DNA from 2 places in the Bacillus pumilus genome. Region 1 is predicted to be linked to the other one. Evidence: a T-box and tRNA genes for the amino acid it is inferred to sense, from the RefSeq annotation. Region 1 holds a T-box; the other holds one or more tRNA genes.
What was found. A T-box is a leader RNA that pairs with one kind of tRNA and senses whether it is charged. The one in region 1 lies ahead of tyrS (tyrosine--tRNA ligase), so its partner is inferred to be a tRNA-Tyr.
Positions count from the first base shown of each region.

Region 2: it has a tRNA-Tyr gene. The T-box ahead of tyrS (tyrosine--tRNA ligase) is inferred to sense a tRNA for this amino acid. The anticodon was not compared.

Region 1 is NZ_LT906438.1:2,660,346-2,669,489, reverse strand. Features, by position in the region: gene CKW02_RS13690 (acetoin utilization protein AcuC) at 1-685, opposite strand, end outside; gene CKW02_RS13685 (CBS and ACT domain-containing protein) at 682-1,323, opposite strand; gene CKW02_RS13680 (GNAT family N-acetyltransferase) at 1,363-1,995, opposite strand; gene acsA (acetate--CoA ligase) at 2,151-3,875, shown strand; T-box leader at 3,935-4,172, shown strand; gene tyrS (tyrosine--tRNA ligase) at 4,226-5,494, shown strand; gene CKW02_RS13665 (antibiotic biosynthesis monooxygenase family protein) at 5,685-6,041, opposite strand; gene CKW02_RS13660 (esterase/lipase family protein) at 6,313-6,891, shown strand; gene CKW02_RS13655 (cysteine hydrolase family protein) at 7,170-7,733, shown strand; gene CKW02_RS13650 (collagen-like protein) at 8,010-9,144, shown strand, end outside.
Region 2 is NZ_LT906438.1:178,645-187,788, forward strand. Features, by position in the region: partial or broken gene CKW02_RS01030 (PTS transporter subunit EIIC) at 1-1,166, opposite strand, end outside; gene CKW02_RS20395 (MurR/RpiR family transcriptional regulator) at 1,163-1,693, opposite strand; partial or broken gene murQ (N-acetylmuramic acid 6-phosphate etherase) at 1,670-2,578, opposite strand; tRNA gene CKW02_RS01040 (tRNA-Glu) at 2,800-2,874, shown strand; tRNA gene CKW02_RS01045 (tRNA-Val) at 2,881-2,956, shown strand; tRNA gene CKW02_RS01050 (tRNA-Thr) at 2,960-3,032, shown strand; tRNA gene CKW02_RS01055 (tRNA-Tyr) at 3,061-3,145, shown strand; tRNA gene CKW02_RS01060 (tRNA-Gln) at 3,150-3,221, shown strand; gene rocF (arginase) at 3,359-4,270, shown strand; gene sigW (RNA polymerase sigma factor SigW) at 4,454-5,017, shown strand; gene rsiW (anti-sigma-W factor RsiW) at 5,032-5,658, shown strand; gene cdaA (diadenylate cyclase CdaA) at 5,875-6,696, shown strand; gene CKW02_RS01085 (CdaR family protein) at 6,689-8,098, shown strand; gene glmM (phosphoglucosamine mutase) at 8,124-9,144, shown strand, end outside.

The sequences.
Region 1 (9,144 bases):
CGTCTTCTGTAAATGCATCAAGCGGAATATTGTAGGCGTAGCCATAGCCTTTATCATGACCTCTTTCCTGTACTTGTCCAGTTCCAGGGAACAAATAGCGTCCCGTTTCATGAATCGAGACCGTACATACCTCAGGGTCGTCATAGAAGCTGAATTGTACACCATCTCCATGATGGGCATCCGTATCAATATATAAAATTCTTGCACCATATGTCTTTTGAATATATTGAATCGCCACTGAGCTGTCATTATAAATACAGAAGCCAGATGCACGCCCTTTAAACCCGTGATGAAGTCCACCGCCAAGATTCAGTGCATGCTGCGAGTGTCCCATCATTACTTGGTCAACGGCTGTGAGTGTCCCGCCAACAAGGAGAGAAGCTGCCTCATGCATACCTGCAAACATCGGTGTATCCTCCGTGCCAAGACCGTAGCGCTCCCCCTCTGCTGTAGAGAGCTTTCCTTGACTAGCCCGCTGCACAGCTTGAATATAATCGGCTGTATGGACGAGCTTTAATTCCTCGAGGGTCGCCATACGCGGTGCGACGATCTCATCATCTGTTAACGCCTTCATTTTTTGAAGCAGGTCATATGTTAAGTAGACACGAAGCTGATTGAAGGGATGGTCTTGGTGAAACTGGTACGTTTGAAAAGAGGGTGAAAAAACAAAGGTCGCTTCCTTCATTTGATCGTCTGCTCCATAGGCCACAGCACCTTATAGCCTTTTGCACGAATCAGCTTCGTCACATGATCTGCATGCATGGTTTGAAGGCGGAAGACGAGCACTTTAGACGATTCATTTGCATGCGGATACACAAGCACACTCAGCATTTGAATATGCTGCTCTTTTAAAATGGTCGTAATGTCTGCAAGACCTTCTGTCATTTGGTCCACTTCAACCTCTAAGTGTGACCCAGGCTGATCTGCACCTGTCAGTCTGACAAACGTACGAAGCAAATCAGTCTTTGTGATAATGCCTACAAGCTTGCCGCGTCTCACCACTGGAAGGCAGCCAATTCCGTGTTCAAAAAAGACACTAGAAATCTCTTCAACGAAATCAAGCGGATGAGCAGTAATCGTCTCTAATACCATGATCTCTTCAACAGGCCGCTGAATAAAGAGCTTCCTTTTTTCTGTTTCAAATATACTTGGACTGGCATTTTTAATATCTCGATCTGTCACCATCCCAATGACAGAATCTTGATCAGATACGATTGGAATATGCCGAATGTGATGTGCACTCATTTTTTTTATGGCTTCTTCAATCGTATCGGTTTTTCGCAGCGTGATCACATCACGCTCCATAATTTGTTCAATCATCATTGTTTACCAATCCCCTTTGCCAAAAAAACGAATTGAACGTTAATACATAAAGCGTTGATGGAAGCGAAGACGATCGAAACGCTCAATCGAATCAGGACTCACGTTTTTCCCGATTCTGGCCATTAAACAATTGGCTGGATGTGAGCTGATCTCTGGCTCGTCTGTTGCAAACCAAACAAGACCGCCTGCGTTCATCATTTTCTCCATCATCTTGCGGTACTCCCACACGTTTTTCTTTGTCCCCTTTAAATCCCAATGCCAGTAATATTCAGTTGTAATGACGATATAATTCTCCATTTGCTCATCCATCATGCTCACATCAAGTAAATGCTTACCAAGTGAGCAGCCTCTAAATGGAGGAGCGACCTCAATCGCGCCAAGCTCGATTAAATTGTCCATGTTGCCCTCTGACCAGCGCTCAAGCGGATCAGGATATAAATACGTGACATAGCCGACAACAAGCTCATCCACTCTTGCAATGATAATACGTCCTTCTGGAAGGTCTGCTATTTCAACAAGTGCTTGTTTCTGTTCCTCTGGCGTGCGAAATGCCGTTAGGCCTTCATGAAACGTATAGTTCGCAAGCTCTGATGCAGGTACCGGACCTTCAATCAGGATGGTACCTGTTTCTCGCTTAATGGTTTTTGAATAATAAGTTTTAGGATGCTCCACGTATCCACCGCCTCAAATTCTAGTGAGTCGTCTCTATTTTATCTTAAAACTTGCAAGAATTAAAACGGTTTCACTATAAGTTTTTTAAAAATTGAGAAAAAAAGTCATCTATACTATAATGGTCATTGTAAACGTATGCAAAGGGGGACTGTTTGATGAAAGTGGAAACGCTACCATCAGTAAAAGGGGACTATCATTTAAATGATTATGAGCAGGCATACAAAGAATTTTCATGGGAAGAAGCAAGAAAAAACTTCTCATGGTATGAAACAGGAAACATAAATGCAGCCTATGAAGCGATTGACAGACATGCGGACTCGTTTCGTAAGAACAAGGTGGCGCTTCACTACAAAGATTCACAGCGGGATGAAAAATATACGTTCAGAGATATGAAAATCAACACAAATAAAGCGGGAAATCTATTCAGAGAAAATGCGAATGTGCAAAAAGGGGATCGCGTATTTATCTTTATGCCAAGATCACCTGAGCTCTATTTTCTTCTGCTTGGCGCAGTCAAAATTGGTGCGATCGTTGGCCCGTTATTTGAGGCATTTATGGAAGGTGCGGTCAAAGACCGTTTAGAAAATAGCGAGGCGAAGGTCATTGTGACAACGCCGGATCTGCTTGAACGAATTCCATTTGCAGAGCTTCCGAAACTTGAATCTGTCATCATTGTTGGCGGTGAAAAGGAAGACGTCGATGGCGTTCGGACAATCCATTATGAAGAGGCTTTTGCGCAGGCGGCGAAGGACCTTGAAATCGAATGGATGGATGAAAAAGACGGCTTTCTGCTTCATTACACGTCAGGGTCGACAGGTACGCCAAAAGGTGTGCTGCATGTCCATGGCGCAATGGTACAGCAAGACCAGACTGGTAAATGGGTGCTTGATCTGAAAGAAGACGATGTCTACTGGTGTACAGCTGACCCAGGCTGGGTAACAGGCACAGTGTACGGCATTTTTTCACCGTGGTTAAATGGGGCGACGAATGTCATTTTAGGCGGCAGATTTAGCCCTGATACGTGGTATGAAACGATTGAATCACTAGGTGTGACCGTTTGGTACAGTGCACCGACCGCTTTTAGAATGCTAATGGGGGCAGGAGATGACCTCATTCAAAAATATGATCTCAGCTCGCTCCGTCATGTGTTAAGTGTAGGTGAGCCACTTAATCCAGAAGTCATCCGCTGGGGAGACGCTGTATTTGGTAAACGAATTCATGACACTTGGTGGATGACGGAAACCGGTGCACAGCTAATTTGTAATTATCCATGCATGGATATCAAACCAGGTTCAATGGGAAAACCGATTCCAGGCGTAGAAGCTGCGATTGTGGATAATGCCGGAAATGAACTTCCGCCATACCGGATGGGCAACCTCGCCATCAAAAAAGGCTGGCCGTCTATGATGCATACGATCTGGAACAATCCTGAAAAATATGAATCTTACTTTATGCCGGGAGATTGGTATGTTTCAGGAGATTCAGCTTATATGGACGAAGACGGATACTTTTGGTTCCAGGGACGTGTCGATGATGTGATCATGACATCAGGAGAGCGGGTTGGTCCTTTTGAGGTGGAAAGCAAACTGGTCGAACATCCGGCCATTGCAGAGGCTGGTGTCATTGGAAAACCAGATCCGGTCCGCGGCGAAATTATTAAAGCATTCATTGCGCTTAGAAGCGGATATGAGCCGACAGATGAGCTGAAAGAAGAGATCCGTACGTTTGTGAAAAAAGGACTCGCTGCACATGCAGCACCGAGAGAAATCGAGTTTAAGGACAAACTGCCTAAGACGCGAAGCGGAAAAATTATGAGACGTGTGCTAAAGGCGTGGGAGCTGAATTTACCGGCTGGCGACCTATCGACAATGGAAGATTAATTTTTTTCATCAGTTGACTTGATATCAAAAGTATGTTTAAAATGACATTAGTTGAATATGTAAAGGTTTTGACTGAGATTCAGTAGAATCATCTTTCCCTGTCCAAGAGAGCTGACGGCTGGTGCGAGTCAGTACAAAGAGATATTCGAATTACCCTCACGAACCGCTTTTACGAAAAGGAGCATGTATGCTGTCCTGATTAGTGAAAGAACGGATCTATCCGTTATCAGTGTAAGTGAAAAGGCGTGATTTATGTCTTTTAAGCAGGGTGGTACCGCGATATATATCGTCCCTTCGTTCATTCGAAGGGGCGTTTTTTATGTTGAATTGTAAAAAAAGGAGAATTGGATATGAGTCAATTGATGGAAGAGTTATCGTTCAGAGGATTAATTCAGCAGCAAACAGATGAAGAAGGTTTAACAAAATTATTATCGGAAGAAAAAATCAAGCTTTACTCCGGTTTTGACCCAACAGCGGACAGCTTACACATTGGTCACCTATTGCCAATTTTAACATTACGCAGATTCCAGGAAGCAGGCCATCATCCGATTGCTCTTGTTGGCGGCGCAACTGGACTAATCGGCGACCCTAGCTTCAAAAAAGCAGAACGTTCACTAAACCCAGCAGAAATTGTTGAACAGTGGTCAGATAAAATCAAAGGACAGCTCTCTCAATTTCTTGATTTTGAAGCAGGTGAGAACCCAGCCGTTATCGTGAATAACTTCGACTGGATCAGCCAAATGAATGTCATCACGTTCCTTCGTGATATTGGAAAAAACTTCGGTGTGAACTTCATGCTGGCAAAAGATATCGTCAGCTCACGGATTGAGACAGGGATTTCGTACACAGAGTTCAGCTACGTCATCCTGCAATCTTTAGACTTCTTAAACCTTTACAAAAATGAAAACTGTAAGCTGCAAATTGGCGGTAGCGACCAGTGGGGAAATATCACATCTGGACTTGAGCTGATCCGTAAGTCTGAAGCAGAAGGGGCAAAAGCATTCGGTTTAACGATGCCGCTTGTCACGAAAGCAGACGGTACGAAGTTTGGTAAAACAGAAGGCGGCGCCATCTGGTTAGATAAAGAAAAAACGTCTCCATACGAGTTCTACCAATTCTGGATCAACACAGATGACCGTGACGTCGTGAAATACTTAAAATACTTTACGTTCTTATCAAAAGAAGAGATCGCATCGTACGAAGAAAAAGTGCAAACAGCACCTGAAAAACGTGAAGCACAGCGCCGTCTAGCAGAGGAAGTTACGACACTTGTACATGGCCGTGAATCACTAGAACAGGCAGTCAACATCTCAAATGCGCTATTCAAAGGCGAGATTAAATCTCTTTCAGCCGAAGAAGTCAAAGTAGGCTTTAAAGATGTTCCATCAATGGAGAAAAGTAGCACAGAAGAGTTAACACTTGTCGATGTACTAGTGGAATCAAAGCTGTCTCCATCAAAGCGTCAAGCACGTGAAGACATCACAAATGGTGCTGTCTCCATCAACGGAGAGAGACAAACCGATAAAGACTATGTTCTGTCAACTGAAGACCGAATTGAAAACCAATTTACTGTCTTAAGAAGAGGGAAAAAGAAATACTTCCTCGTCACGTATAAATAAATCTTAAAGAAACAGCAAGTGCACCTCAAATGTTAGGATACATTGAGGTGCTTTTCTTTTTGAGAAGTAGGAATCAACATGAAGACTACTGCAAGTTCTTTGACTTCTTCATCCATATCACTCATCACGAGAAAGATGATGCTGGCTGATTCAATAAAAGAGGCTCACCATTTTACAGGGGCGTTTTCTCTCATTCGCTTGCTTCTTGTTCAAGGAGTGAATCTTCGTTTGTATAAGCATGTTCTACTTTGCAAATTCGGGTGGTATAGGCTTCATACCAATCTGCTTTCCCCTTTTTTTGAACACGCTGATGTGCTGTATGTGCTTTCCATTCTTTGATTGCTGTTAATGAATCCCAGTAAGATACAGTGATCCCAACACCGTGTTCATCTCGTACACTTTCGATTCCAAGAAACCCGTCTAGATCTTTTGCTAATTCGTCCATTTTTTGAGCAGCAGCAGCGTATTCTTTCTGCTCGATATTTGTTCGTTTTGATGTAAAAATCACGGCATAGTAGGGTGGAGCAGGTGTTTGCGTCAATAGCATCTAGTAGAACCTCCTTTTGTCTATTCATATTATATATGAAAGAAAATAGATCTCGTAGTCTTTTAGTTTTGATTTACAAGAGACCAAGGTGCTTTTTGATTATTTATAGGGCTGTGAAATCATCTCATAAACATTACCTTGTTCACTTTTCTGACATATTTTTCTTGTATAAAATAGAGTTGTATAAGATGAATAAGGGGGAATGAAAGTGATTCTTTTTAAGAAAAGGAGTTTGCAAATTCTCGTTGCGCTTGCATTGGTGATTGGTTCAATGGCTTTTATCCAGCCGAAAGAGGTGAAGGCGGCTGAGCATAATCCGGTTGTGATGGTGCATGGCATTGGCGGTGCCTCTTATAACTTTGCTTCAATTAAAAGTTACTTGGTCACACAAGGCTGGGATCGAAACCAATTATATGCTATCGATTTCATAGACAAAACAGGTAATAACCGCAACAATGGTCCACGTCTATCCAGATTTGTCCAAGATGTGTTAGACAAAACGGGTGCCAAAAAAGTAGATATTGTAGGTCATAGTATGGGCGGGGCGAACACGTTATACTATATTAAGAATCTTGATGGCGGAGATAAAATTGAAAACGTTGTCACGATTGGTGGAGCAAACGGACTCGTTTCAAGCAGAGCATTACCAGGCACAGATCCAAATCAAAAAATACTTTACACATCTGTCTATAGCTCGGCAGATCTCATCGTCGTCAATAGCCTCTCTCGTTTAATTGGTGCAAGAAACGTCCTGATCCATGGCGTTGGCCATATCGGTCTATTAACCTCAAGCCAAGTGAAAGGCTATATTAAAGAAGGGCTGAACGGCGGAGGACAGAATACGAATTAAAAAATGAAAAAAGGCAGCAGGTATATGCTGTCTTTTTTGATGTCACGCGATATATGACAGCTGCTAGATGAAGATGATCAAATCAGTTCAAATAGGCGAGGTGCTGTCTAACTGTACATCGATTATTGGTATCTATTACATCATGACCAGTGTGTGATTTGTCTTTTTGATGCAAAAACAGACAAAACATTGTGCATAGCCGAATAAAAACATGTACAAAACGAATACCATTCCTTACACTACATGTAGTGAGTAAGAATTTTTGGAGGTGGGCGTTTGTGCAAACGAACCAAAAGGCTTTGATCATTGTTGATGTACAAAAGGCGTTTGAGCATGAAAAATGGGGAGAACGGAATAATCTAGAGGCAGAGAAGAATATCAACCGCCTATTAACATGTTGGAGAGAAGAAGGCTGGAAAGTGATTCATATTCAGCATACAGCTGACAATCCGGACTCTGTATTTCATCCGGCAAATGAAGGGCATCTTTTCAAAGAGATTGCCAGACCGCTAGAGGAAGAAACGGTCATCCAAAAGAAAGTCAACAGCAGCTTTATAGGCACAAACTTAGAGGAACAACTAAGATCAAACGAGATCGACACTGTTGTGATCGCAGGACTTACAACACCGCACTGCGTATCTACAACAACAAGAATGAGCGGAAACCTTGGCTTTGATACGTACCTAGTCTCAGATGCAACAGCCGCCTTTGGACTAACAGATCAAACCGGTACATATTTTGACCCAGAAACGATCCATCGGCTCTCACTTGCAACACTGCACGATGAATTTGCGACTGTCCTGACAACAGAGCAGTTGATTAGTGATTTGATGGAAAAATAAAAAATCACACTTGAGAGAAACATGGAACAAAAGATCCTCTAGAATTCTAGGGGATTTTTTTTATGATAGATTTTATGGATTTGAACAGTTTCTAGTCATCATGAAAAAAATAGACAAATTTAGCGCAAAATTCAATCAAATTTTCATAAAAGGCTTTTGTCTGAGTCTAGCAAATTATGTTTATTCTACGCTTATCTTTATTCTTTGGATATTTAACTTATCTGCACGTATTTATAGATGTAACATATCTATAATGATAAAGGAGATGAATAACTGATGGGTTGTGATAAGTATAAAAAATGCCCTAAATGTAAACAGAAACTATCAAAATCAAATTGTTGCATCATTTGTGAAACAAAAGTAATTGTAGGACGAAGAGGATTACGGGGATTACGAGGGGTTCGAGGAGCCACAGGAGCGACCGGTCCAACAGGTGCAACAGGCACGGGCACAGGAGCAACGGGAGCAACGGGTGCCGCAGGAGCTACAGGAGCCACAGGTCCAACAGGTGCAACGGGAGCCACAGGAGCGACCGGTGCAACAGGAGCAACGGGTGCCGCAGGAGCTACAGGTCCAACAGGTGTAACAGGAGATACGGGAGCCACAGGAGCAACCGGTCCAACGGGTGCAACAGGAGATACGGGAGCAACAGGAGCGACCGGTGCAACAGGAGCAACGGGTGCCGCAGGAGCTACAGGAGCCACAGGTCCAACAGGTGTAACAGGAGATACGGGTGCAACAGGAGATACGGGAGCCACAGGAGCGACCGGTGCAACAGGAGCAACGGGTGCCGCAGGAGCTATAGGAGCGACCGGTCCAACGGGTGCAACAGGAGATACGGGAGCCACAGGAGCAACCGGTGCAACCGGTGCCGCAGGAGCAACAGGCGCAACCGGTGCAACAGGAGCAACGGGAGATACGGGAGCCACAGGAGCGACCGGTGCAACAGGAGCAACGGGTGCCGCAGGAGCTACAGGAGCCACAGGTCCAACAGGTGTAACAGGAGATACGGGAGCCACAGGAGCAACCGGTCCAACAGGTGTAACAGGAGATACGGGAGCTACAGGAGCAACCGGTCCAACGGGTGCAACAGGAGATACGGGAGCCACAGGAGCGACCGGTGCAACAGGAGCAACGGGTGCCGCAGGAGCCACAGGTCCAACAGGTGTAACAGGAGATACGGGAGCTACAGGAGCAACGGGTGCCGCAGGAGCTACAGGAGCCACAGGTCCAACAGGTGTAACAGGAGATACGGGAGCCACAGGAGCAACCGGTCCAACAGGTGTAACAGGAGATACGGGAGCCACAGGAGCGACCGGTGCAACAGGAGCAACAGGTGCCACGGGAGCCACAGGAGCAACCGGTCCAACGGGTGCAACAGGAGATACGGGAGCCACAGGAGCAACGGGTG
Region 2 (9,144 bases), 1.4 Mb from region 1:
GCCAAGACAAGCGGTGAGAAATGGTCGTCCCAGCGGGAGTGTCACACCAAAAATGAGTGGTTCACCAATGCCAAGCATCCCTGAAGGAAGTCCACCCGCGATGGCTCTTTTGAGTTTTTTCTTTTTTGTCTTCATATAAATGGCGAATGCCGCACCTACCTGTCCTGCACCGCCCATAGCGAGAATCGGCAAAAGCGGGTCATCTCCTATGGAATTGATGAGTTCCATATGAATCGGTGTCAGTCCTTGGTGAAGTCCTGTTACAACAAGTGGAAGGAAGGTTGCACCAAGAATAAATCCAGCGAAGATTCCGCCCATATTTAATAGATAAGTTAATCCTGAGGTAATGGCATCCGATATAAATCCGCCGACTGGCATGAAGACAACGTACGTAAAAATGCCTGTAATGAGTAGTGTGATGGTTGGTGTGACGATGATATCAAGTGATTGCGGGACGAATCGTCTGATTCTTGTTTCCACAAGCGCCATAAAGATGGCAGCTAGAAGAACACCAATAAGCCCGCCTCTGCCTGGTAGAATATTTGTGCCAAATAACATAATATCTGCGGAGGCTGGATTAATAATGAGGATACCAGCTAATGCGCCTAATGCAGGAGAGCCTCCGAACTCCTTTGCGGCATTTGTTCCAACTAATATACCGAGATAAGCGAACAAGCCTGAACCAATAACGGTTAAAATGATCGCTGCTTGAGACTTTCCATCAAGCCAGCCCGCTTGCACGATTGCTTTTGTAATCCCTGTAATAAGACCTGATGCAACGAGTGCTGGAATGATAGGTATAAAAATGCTGGCAATTCGTCGCAAGAACAGCTTGAACGGTGTGCGGTTTTTTGTGAAATGGCTTGCTTGTTTTTCTGTGCTTCGTTGTTTAAATCATACGAGCCAGAGGCATTTAGCAGTTGTTCAAATGCACTTGATACTTGGTTGACAACACCAGTACCTAAGATAATTTGTAGCGTTTCTGCCTCAACGACTCCAATGACGCCATCGAGTTCTTTGATTTCATTGATCTGAACTTGTTCATTGTCAATCGGTGTAATTCGGAGACGCGTCATACAATGTGTATGGGAAGAGATGTTTTCAGAACCACCACAGAGAGAAAGAATGTCTTTCGCCAACTGCTGATATTTCGTTTGATGACTCATGTTGAATCCCCCTTTGATTTTCGTTTCATGGAGCGGATGGCATGTCTTGTTTTGTCAATATATTGCGCTGTCTCTTCATATTGATGGGAAGCTAAGCTGAGGAACAAGACATCAATTAAGTAGAGCTGTGCCATTCTAGAGGAAGTGGCTGCACTGCGAAAAGGTGCTTCATTGGAACCGGACGTCGATAGGTGAACGTCACATAAGGCAGAAACGCTTGTTTGACCTGGATGTGTCAATGCAATGGTTTTCACTCCATTGTCTTTTGCGAGCTGAAGGGCTTGAATGATGTCTAACGTTTCTCCTGAAAAGGATATACCGAACACGATGTCATTCTTTCCTGCATTTGCGATGACCGTTGATGCGATGTGCATGTCAGTGAAGGCAGTCGCTGCATAATTGATTCTGAGAAATTTCTGCTGGGCATCCGCTGCGACGATGCCAGATGCACCGACGCCGATAAAATGGATTTGGTTTGCATGCAGCAGTAATTGAACAGCCTCTTCTAATGCCTCTGCATTTAAAATAGAAGCGGTGTCCTTAATCGATTGAATCGAGTTTCCTGCTGTTTTTTTGTCTGTGTTTGTTTGGAGCATGACGATGGCAGTTTTGACTTCTAAGTCTGCCGCTTCAAGCGTTTTCACGGCTTGTTCGTAGGGAGCGTTTGTCACATGTTGAATGATGGTGATGGCGCGTTCTTTTAATTTATGATTGCTGACTTTTACATCAACCATCAGGTTTTCATATACTTTTCCTTGTCTGATCATGACAGAGGTGGAAAGCATATTTAAAATCATTTTATGAGCGGATGCGGCTTTCATTCGTGTTGACCCGGTGATGGCTTCAGGTCCTACAATGACTTCAATGGCGCAGTCTGCCAGTTCGCTAATTTTTGCTTGTTCATTACAGCTGAGGGCTACTGTTTTTGCGCCGATGGATTTAGCGTAGTTTAAAGCGCCGATGATGTAGGGTGTCCTACCGCTGGCGGCGATACCGACGACTGTATCTTTTGATGTCAGGTGAATGTGTACTAAATCCTGTTTGCCCGCTTCTTCACTGTCTTCCACATCTTCGGCAGCATGTGAAAAAGCAGCGTCTCCGCCTGCCATGATGCCGACAATCACATCAGGTGAGACGCTATAGGTAGGGGGACATTCGACAGCATCCATCACGCCAAGTCTGCCGCTTGTCCCGGCTCCTAAATAAACGAGTCTGCCCCCATTTGAGATGGATTCATAGGCGAAGTCACTTGCTGTTTTGACATGTGGTAGGACACGGTTGACTGCTTGAGCGACCTTCATATCTTCTTCATTAATCATTTGGAGCATTTCGAGTGGATCTGCTTGTGATATTCCCATTGTGTTAGGATTTCTTGATTCTGTTGTCAAAGAACGCAATTGAGATGGCTGCATGCGACATTCCTCCTTATTTCTTCATTTTCAGTATATTCAGTATGATATGAAATTTCAACATTATATTTAAATATTGAAATTATATTTCAATTAAAAAGTAGTGCTATTTGAAGGTAAATAGTTAGAAAATAAAAAAAATAAAAATCCCCTTTACAAAAGGGGGACAACCTGTATATAATAACTTTTGTCAGCTTCAAGGAAACAGTCAAACTTGACAAATTGGCCCGTTGGTCAAGCGGTTAAGACACCGCCCTTTCACGGCGGTAACACGGGTTCGAATCCCGTACGGGTCACCATAATGTGGAGGATTAGCTCAGCTGGGAGAGCATCTGCCTTACAAGCAGAGGGTCGGCGGTTCGAGCCCGTCATCCTCCACCATATGCCGGTGTAGCTCAACTGGTAGAGCAACTGACTTGTAATCAGTAGGTTGGGGGTTCAAGTCCTCTTGCCGGCACTGTTTTTACTTTATCAATTCCATATGTGGAGGGGTAGCGAAGTGGCTAAACGCGGCGGACTGTAAATCCGCTCCCTCCGGGTTCGGCGGTTCGAATCCGCCCCCCTCCACCATTTTTGGGCTATAGCCAAGCGGTAAGGCAACGGACTTTGACTCCGTCATGCGTTGGTTCGAATCCAGCTAGCCCAGTTAAGACACCTTTTTCAAAAAGGTGTCTTTTTTTTATGTGAGTAGGCAGAATGTATAACTATTCAAAATATTGTTGAGTTGAGTCAGGAGGCATCAAGAAAGTAAAATATAAGCATGAACAGAAAGGGGATGTACATATGGGAGATCAAAAGAAAGTCACGCTTGTCGGCGTTCCAATGGATTTGGGTCAAATGAGAAGGGGCGTCGACATGGGACCGAGTGCGATTCGGTGTGCAGGCGTAAAAGAAAAATTGGAATCGCTTTCATTTGATGTGGAGGATCTCGGAGATATTCCGGTTGAACAAAGAGATGATGAAAAAGGTTTATATACAAGTGAAAAGCTAAAAAATTTAACGGAGAATGCTGGTGCGAATCAGCTGCTGGCTGAGAAGGTTGACAGTATTGTGCAATCAGGTTCATTCCCGCTCATTTTAGGCGGTGATCACAGCATTGCCATTGGCACACTTGCTGGTGTATCCAAGCATTATGAAAACTTAGGTGTCATTTGGTATGATGCTCACGGTGATTTAAATACAGAGGAAACCTCTCCTTCTGGAAATATACATGGTATGCCGCTTGCAGTCAGTCTTGGCCTTGGGCATGCTGATTTGACGAACATTGGTGGTTATTCTCCAAAATTGAAGCCTGAGAATGTTGTTTTAATTGGTGCTCGATCCTTAGATGAAGGAGAGCGGGCATTAATTAGAGAGAAAGGCGTTAAAGTGTATACGATGCATGAAATAGATCGTTTAGGGATGACAAGGGTGATGGAGGAAGCCATTTCTTATTTAAAGGAAAGAACGGATGGTGTCCACCTGTCGCTTGATTTAGATGGATTAGATCCAGCTGAGTGTCCAGGTGTAGGAACTCCTGTGGCAGGCGGCATCAGTTACCGTGAGAGTCATCTAGCCATGGAGCTTTTAGAGGAAGCGGGTATTTTGACTTCAGCTGAATTTGTTGAGGTGAATCCGGTTTTGGATGAAAAAAATAAAACAGCCGAGGCAGCTGTTGCGTTGATTGGATCATTAATGGGCGAAAAGCTATTGTAGAGCGGGACTTGTTCCCGTTCTTTTTTGTTTTGGATAAATTTAAGGATATATTAAGGTTTTTACTGGTGGATATACGTAACACGCTGTCAAAAATTTGTTACACTATTTTTTAGAGGAGAATGAAACCTTTTGGAAAGAGGTTCGTATACATAAAGACCGGTGAAGGCAGAGGTTGAATATACTATGGACACAATGATTAAAAAGAGAATTAAGCAATTGAAAAAAGGCGACCAGAACGCATTTGCAGACATCGTAGACCTGTATAAAGACAAAATTTATCAGCTGTGCTACCGTATGCTTGGGAATGCACACGAAGCAGAGGATATTGCACAGGAGGCGTTTATTCGTGCCTATGTGAATATTGAAAGCTTTGATGTGAATCGTAAGTTTTCTACGTGGCTGTACCGCATTGCAACCAACCTGACCATCGATCGTATTCGCAAAAAAAAGCCGGATTATTATTTAGATGCAGAGGTGGCAGGAACAGAAGGATTGAATATGTATTCTCAAATTGCTGCTGATGGCATTTTGCCAGAGGAAGAGGTGGTGTCTCTTGAATTATCGAGTACCATTCAGCAAAAAATTCTAAGATTACCCGATAAATATCGTTCGGTCATCGTATTAAAGTATATTGATGAACTCTCGTTAAAAGAAATTAGTGAGATTTTAAATATACCTGTTGGTACGGTGAAAACGAGAATACACAGGGGTAGAGAGGCTCTCCGGAAACAGTTGAGAGACCTTTGAGTGAGGTGATTTTGATGAGCTGTCAGGAAAAAATCGTCCTGCTTATGCATCAGTATTTAGACGGGGACATTGAGCCCCAAGACGAAAAAGAATTAAAAAGCCATCTGCAATCGTGTGAGGAGTGCCGTACTCATTTTCAACAAATTGAGAAATCCATCGCGCTTGTGCAGAGTACATCTCATATAGAAGCACCGACTGATTTCACTGCAAAGGTGATGGCAGGTCTTCCAAAGGAAAAAAAGCGTGTGTCGGTTCAAAGATGGATCAAAGCTCATCCGCTGATGGTGGCCGCTGCCCTCTTTCTCATTTTGATGGGAGGCAGTCTGTTTACAAGCTGGAATACGGATCATAATTTCAGTGTGTCGAAGCAGCCGAATCTCGTCGTTGTAAATGATACAGTGACCGTACCTAAAGGGGAAACCGTAAAAGGTGATGTCACTGTCAAAAATGGCAAGCTGATTGTAGAAGGCAAGGTTGATGGAAATGTCACCGTCGTCAATGGGGAACAGCTGACTGCTTCTGCCGGACAAGTCACTGGTCAAATTAATGAAATTAATGAAGTGTTTGATTGGATTTGGTACAAAATGAAATCTACAGTACAAAATGTGATGCGGGTCATTGGACCAGAGGAGCAAAAGTAATTATACGGGTCGAGAGCAGTCTCTTTAGGGACTGCTCTTTTTCTATATTATAGGTCAGAATGTATGCGAGCTAGCAGGCCAGCCATATATGGCAACTGTTTTCCTTGCTGAAACAAAATGTGATATAATAGCCACGCTATGTATTTACACATAGGCTCTTTTTTTATCAAAAATGCATCAAACGAAGAATAACTGAAAATTCTGGAGGACGAGGAAATGGCTTTAGGGGATATTCCTATTTTGCAGTACCTCGGTAATGCTGTTGATATTCTCGTTGTTTGGTATGTGATATATAAATTAATGATGGTCATCCGCGGAACAAAAGCGGTTCAGCTTTTAAAGGGAATTGTGGTCATTGTTCTCGTCAGGATGGGAAGTGCGTATCTCGGTCTTAACACACTTCAATGGCTGATGGATCAAGCGATTACGTGGGGATTCCTTGCGATCATTATTATTTTTCAGCCAGAGCTAAGGAGAGCGCTTGAGCAGCTTGGGCGCGGCCGTTTCTTCTCAAGAAGCGGGACACCTGTAGAGGAACAGCAGCAGAAAACGATCGAGGCAATTACAAAAGCAATTAACTATATGGCAAAACGCAGAATCGGCGCGCTGCTGACAATTGAGCGTGATACTGGGATGAATGATTACATAGAGACTGGAATTCCTTTGAATGCAAAGGTGAGTTCAGAGCTGCTCATTAATATTTTCATTCCAAATACACCACTTCATGACGGTGCTGTCATTATGAAGCGTGATGAGATTGCAGCTGCCGCTTGTTATTTACCGCTGTCAGAAAGTCCTTTTATCTCTAAGGAACTAGGGACGCGTCACCGGGCGGCAGTCGGAATTAGCGAAGTGACAGACAGCTTGACCGTCATCGTTTCTGAGGAGACAGGCGGCATTTCTGTCGCGAGAAATGGTGATCTCCACCGAGAATTGACAGAAGAAGCGCTTGAAGAAATGCTGATTGCTGAATTTAGTAAGAACAGCAAAGATGCTTCCTCGACCAAATGGTATTGGAGGGGCAAGAAAAATGGATAAGATTTTGAATAATCGCTGGGCCGTAAAGCTTTTTGCATTGGTCTTCGCTTTATTGCTGTATGGTGCAGTCAATTCAGCGCAAGCGCCCACGCCGAAAAAAATCGGTGAATCCTTTTTCCCAACATCGACGACAGATGAAGCGACCTTAACCGATATTCCTGTTAAAGCGTATTATGATGACGAGAAGTATGTCGTCACTGGTGTGCCGCAAACAGTCAATGTGACGATTAAAGGGTCAACGAGTGCTGTGAAAACAGCAAGACAAACAAAGAACTTCGAAATATATGCAGATATGCAGAATTTATCCACAGGTACTCATAAAGTGGAGCTGAAGGCAAGAGATGTATCAAAAGGACTCACGCTATCGATCAATCCATCTGTGACGACGGTGACGATACAAGAAAAAACAACAGCAGAATTTCCTGTTGAAACCGAATTTTATAATCAAAATAAAATCAAAGACGGCTATTCACCTGAACAGCCTATTGTGAATCCGAAAAAAGTCACAGTCACAGGTTCAAAAGACGTGATCGACAAAATTTCTGTCATTAAAGCATTTGTGAACCTAGAGGATGTCGATCAGCAAATTGAAAAGGAAGCGAAGCTCACTGTGTATGATAGCAGCGGGAATGAGCTGCCAGTCGAATTGAGTCCGTCTGTTGTGAATATTACAGTTCCCATCTCAAGTCCAAGCAAAAAGGTTCCGTTTAAAATAGAGCGGACTGGCAGTTTGCCGGATGGGATCAGTATCTCAAGTATTGAGACAAGCCCGAGTGAGGTCACAGTGTACGGCTCTCAAAAAGTGCTGGATTCGCTTGATTTTATTGATGGCGTCAAGCTGGACCTAAGCAAAATCAAAGATGATACGGAGATTGATGCCGACATTCCCCTGCCAGATGGTGTGAAAAAGGTATCGCCCGAAACGGTGAAGATCAAAGTGAAGGTTGCTACAGCTCAAGAAAAAAAGATCGATAATGTACCAATCTCTGTCGTAGGTCTAAGCAAAGATCTCACCTCTGATTTTGTGAGCCCATCTTCTGGACGGCTTACGTTAACAGCAAAGGGATCAAAGAGTGCGATTGATAAACTAAAGGCTTCAGATGTTGAAGCCTATATCAATGTCGGGGACTTGAACGAAGGAACACATGAGGTCACAATTCAAGTGAACGGTCCTCAAAATGTGACGTGGACATTATCGAGATCAAAGGTCAAAGTGAAATTGACTTCTACTGAAACAGAAGATCAGCCAGCGTCTACAAATGATCAGAAGAAGCCATCTTCTGATGACGATGATCAGGAAGAGAAGAGCAAAGAAGAATCCACGCAAGATAAAGCGAAGAAAGAATCAAGTCAAAGACAGCGGATCAAAGAAGATAAAAAAGAGGACGAAGCGGCCTCTTGAATGGTAAAAAAGGAGCGATTGAAACATGGGCAAGTACTTTGGAACTGATGGTGTAAGGGGTGTGGCGAATAGCGAATTAACGCCAGAGCTCGCATTTAAAATTGGGAGATTTGGCGGCTATGTGCTCACGAAGGATAAAGAACGTCCAAAGGTACTCGTTGGGCGAGACACACGTGTATCCGGTCATATGTTAGAAGGAGCGCTCGTTGCAGGCTTACTTTCAATTGGGGCTGAAGTAATGCGTCTGGGTGTGATCTCAACACCTGGAGTGTCTTATTTAACGAAAGCAATGGACGCAGAAGCGGGTGTCATGATCTCTGCTTCTCACAATCCAGTTCAAGATAACGGAATTAAATTCTTCGGCGGTGACGGCTTTAAGCTGTCTGATGAACAGGAGAATGAAATTGAGCAGCTGATGGATCAGCCGGTCGATCAATTGCCACGCCCAGTTGGAGCGGATCTTGGAACAGTAAATGACTACTTTGAAGGCGGTCAGAAATACTTGCAATTCTTGAAGCAGACAGCAGACGAGGATTTCACAGGTATTCACGTGGCGCTTGACTGTGCACACGGTGCAACCTCTTCTCTAGCGACACATTTATTTGCGGATTTAGATGCGGATGTGTCCACAATGGGAACATCACCAAACGGATTGAATATCAATGATGGTGTAGGCTCAACTCATCCAGAGGCGCTTTCTGCTTTTATGAAGGAGAAGGGTGCAGATATTGGTCTTGCGTTTGATGGTGACGGTGACCGTCTGATTGCTGTCGATGAAAAAGGTGATATTGTAGACGGCGATCAAATTATGTACATATGTGCACGTTATTTGAAGGGCGAAGGTCGATTAAAGGATGACACGGTCGTCTCTACGGTCATGAGTAACCTAGGTTTCTATAAAGCGCTCGAGAAACAAGGCATTAAGAGCATCCAAACCGCTGTTGGTGACCGCTATGTGGTTGAAGCGATGAAAAAGGATGGGTATAATGTCGGCGGTGAGCAATCAGGCCACTTGATTTTCCTTGATTACAATACGACAGGTGATG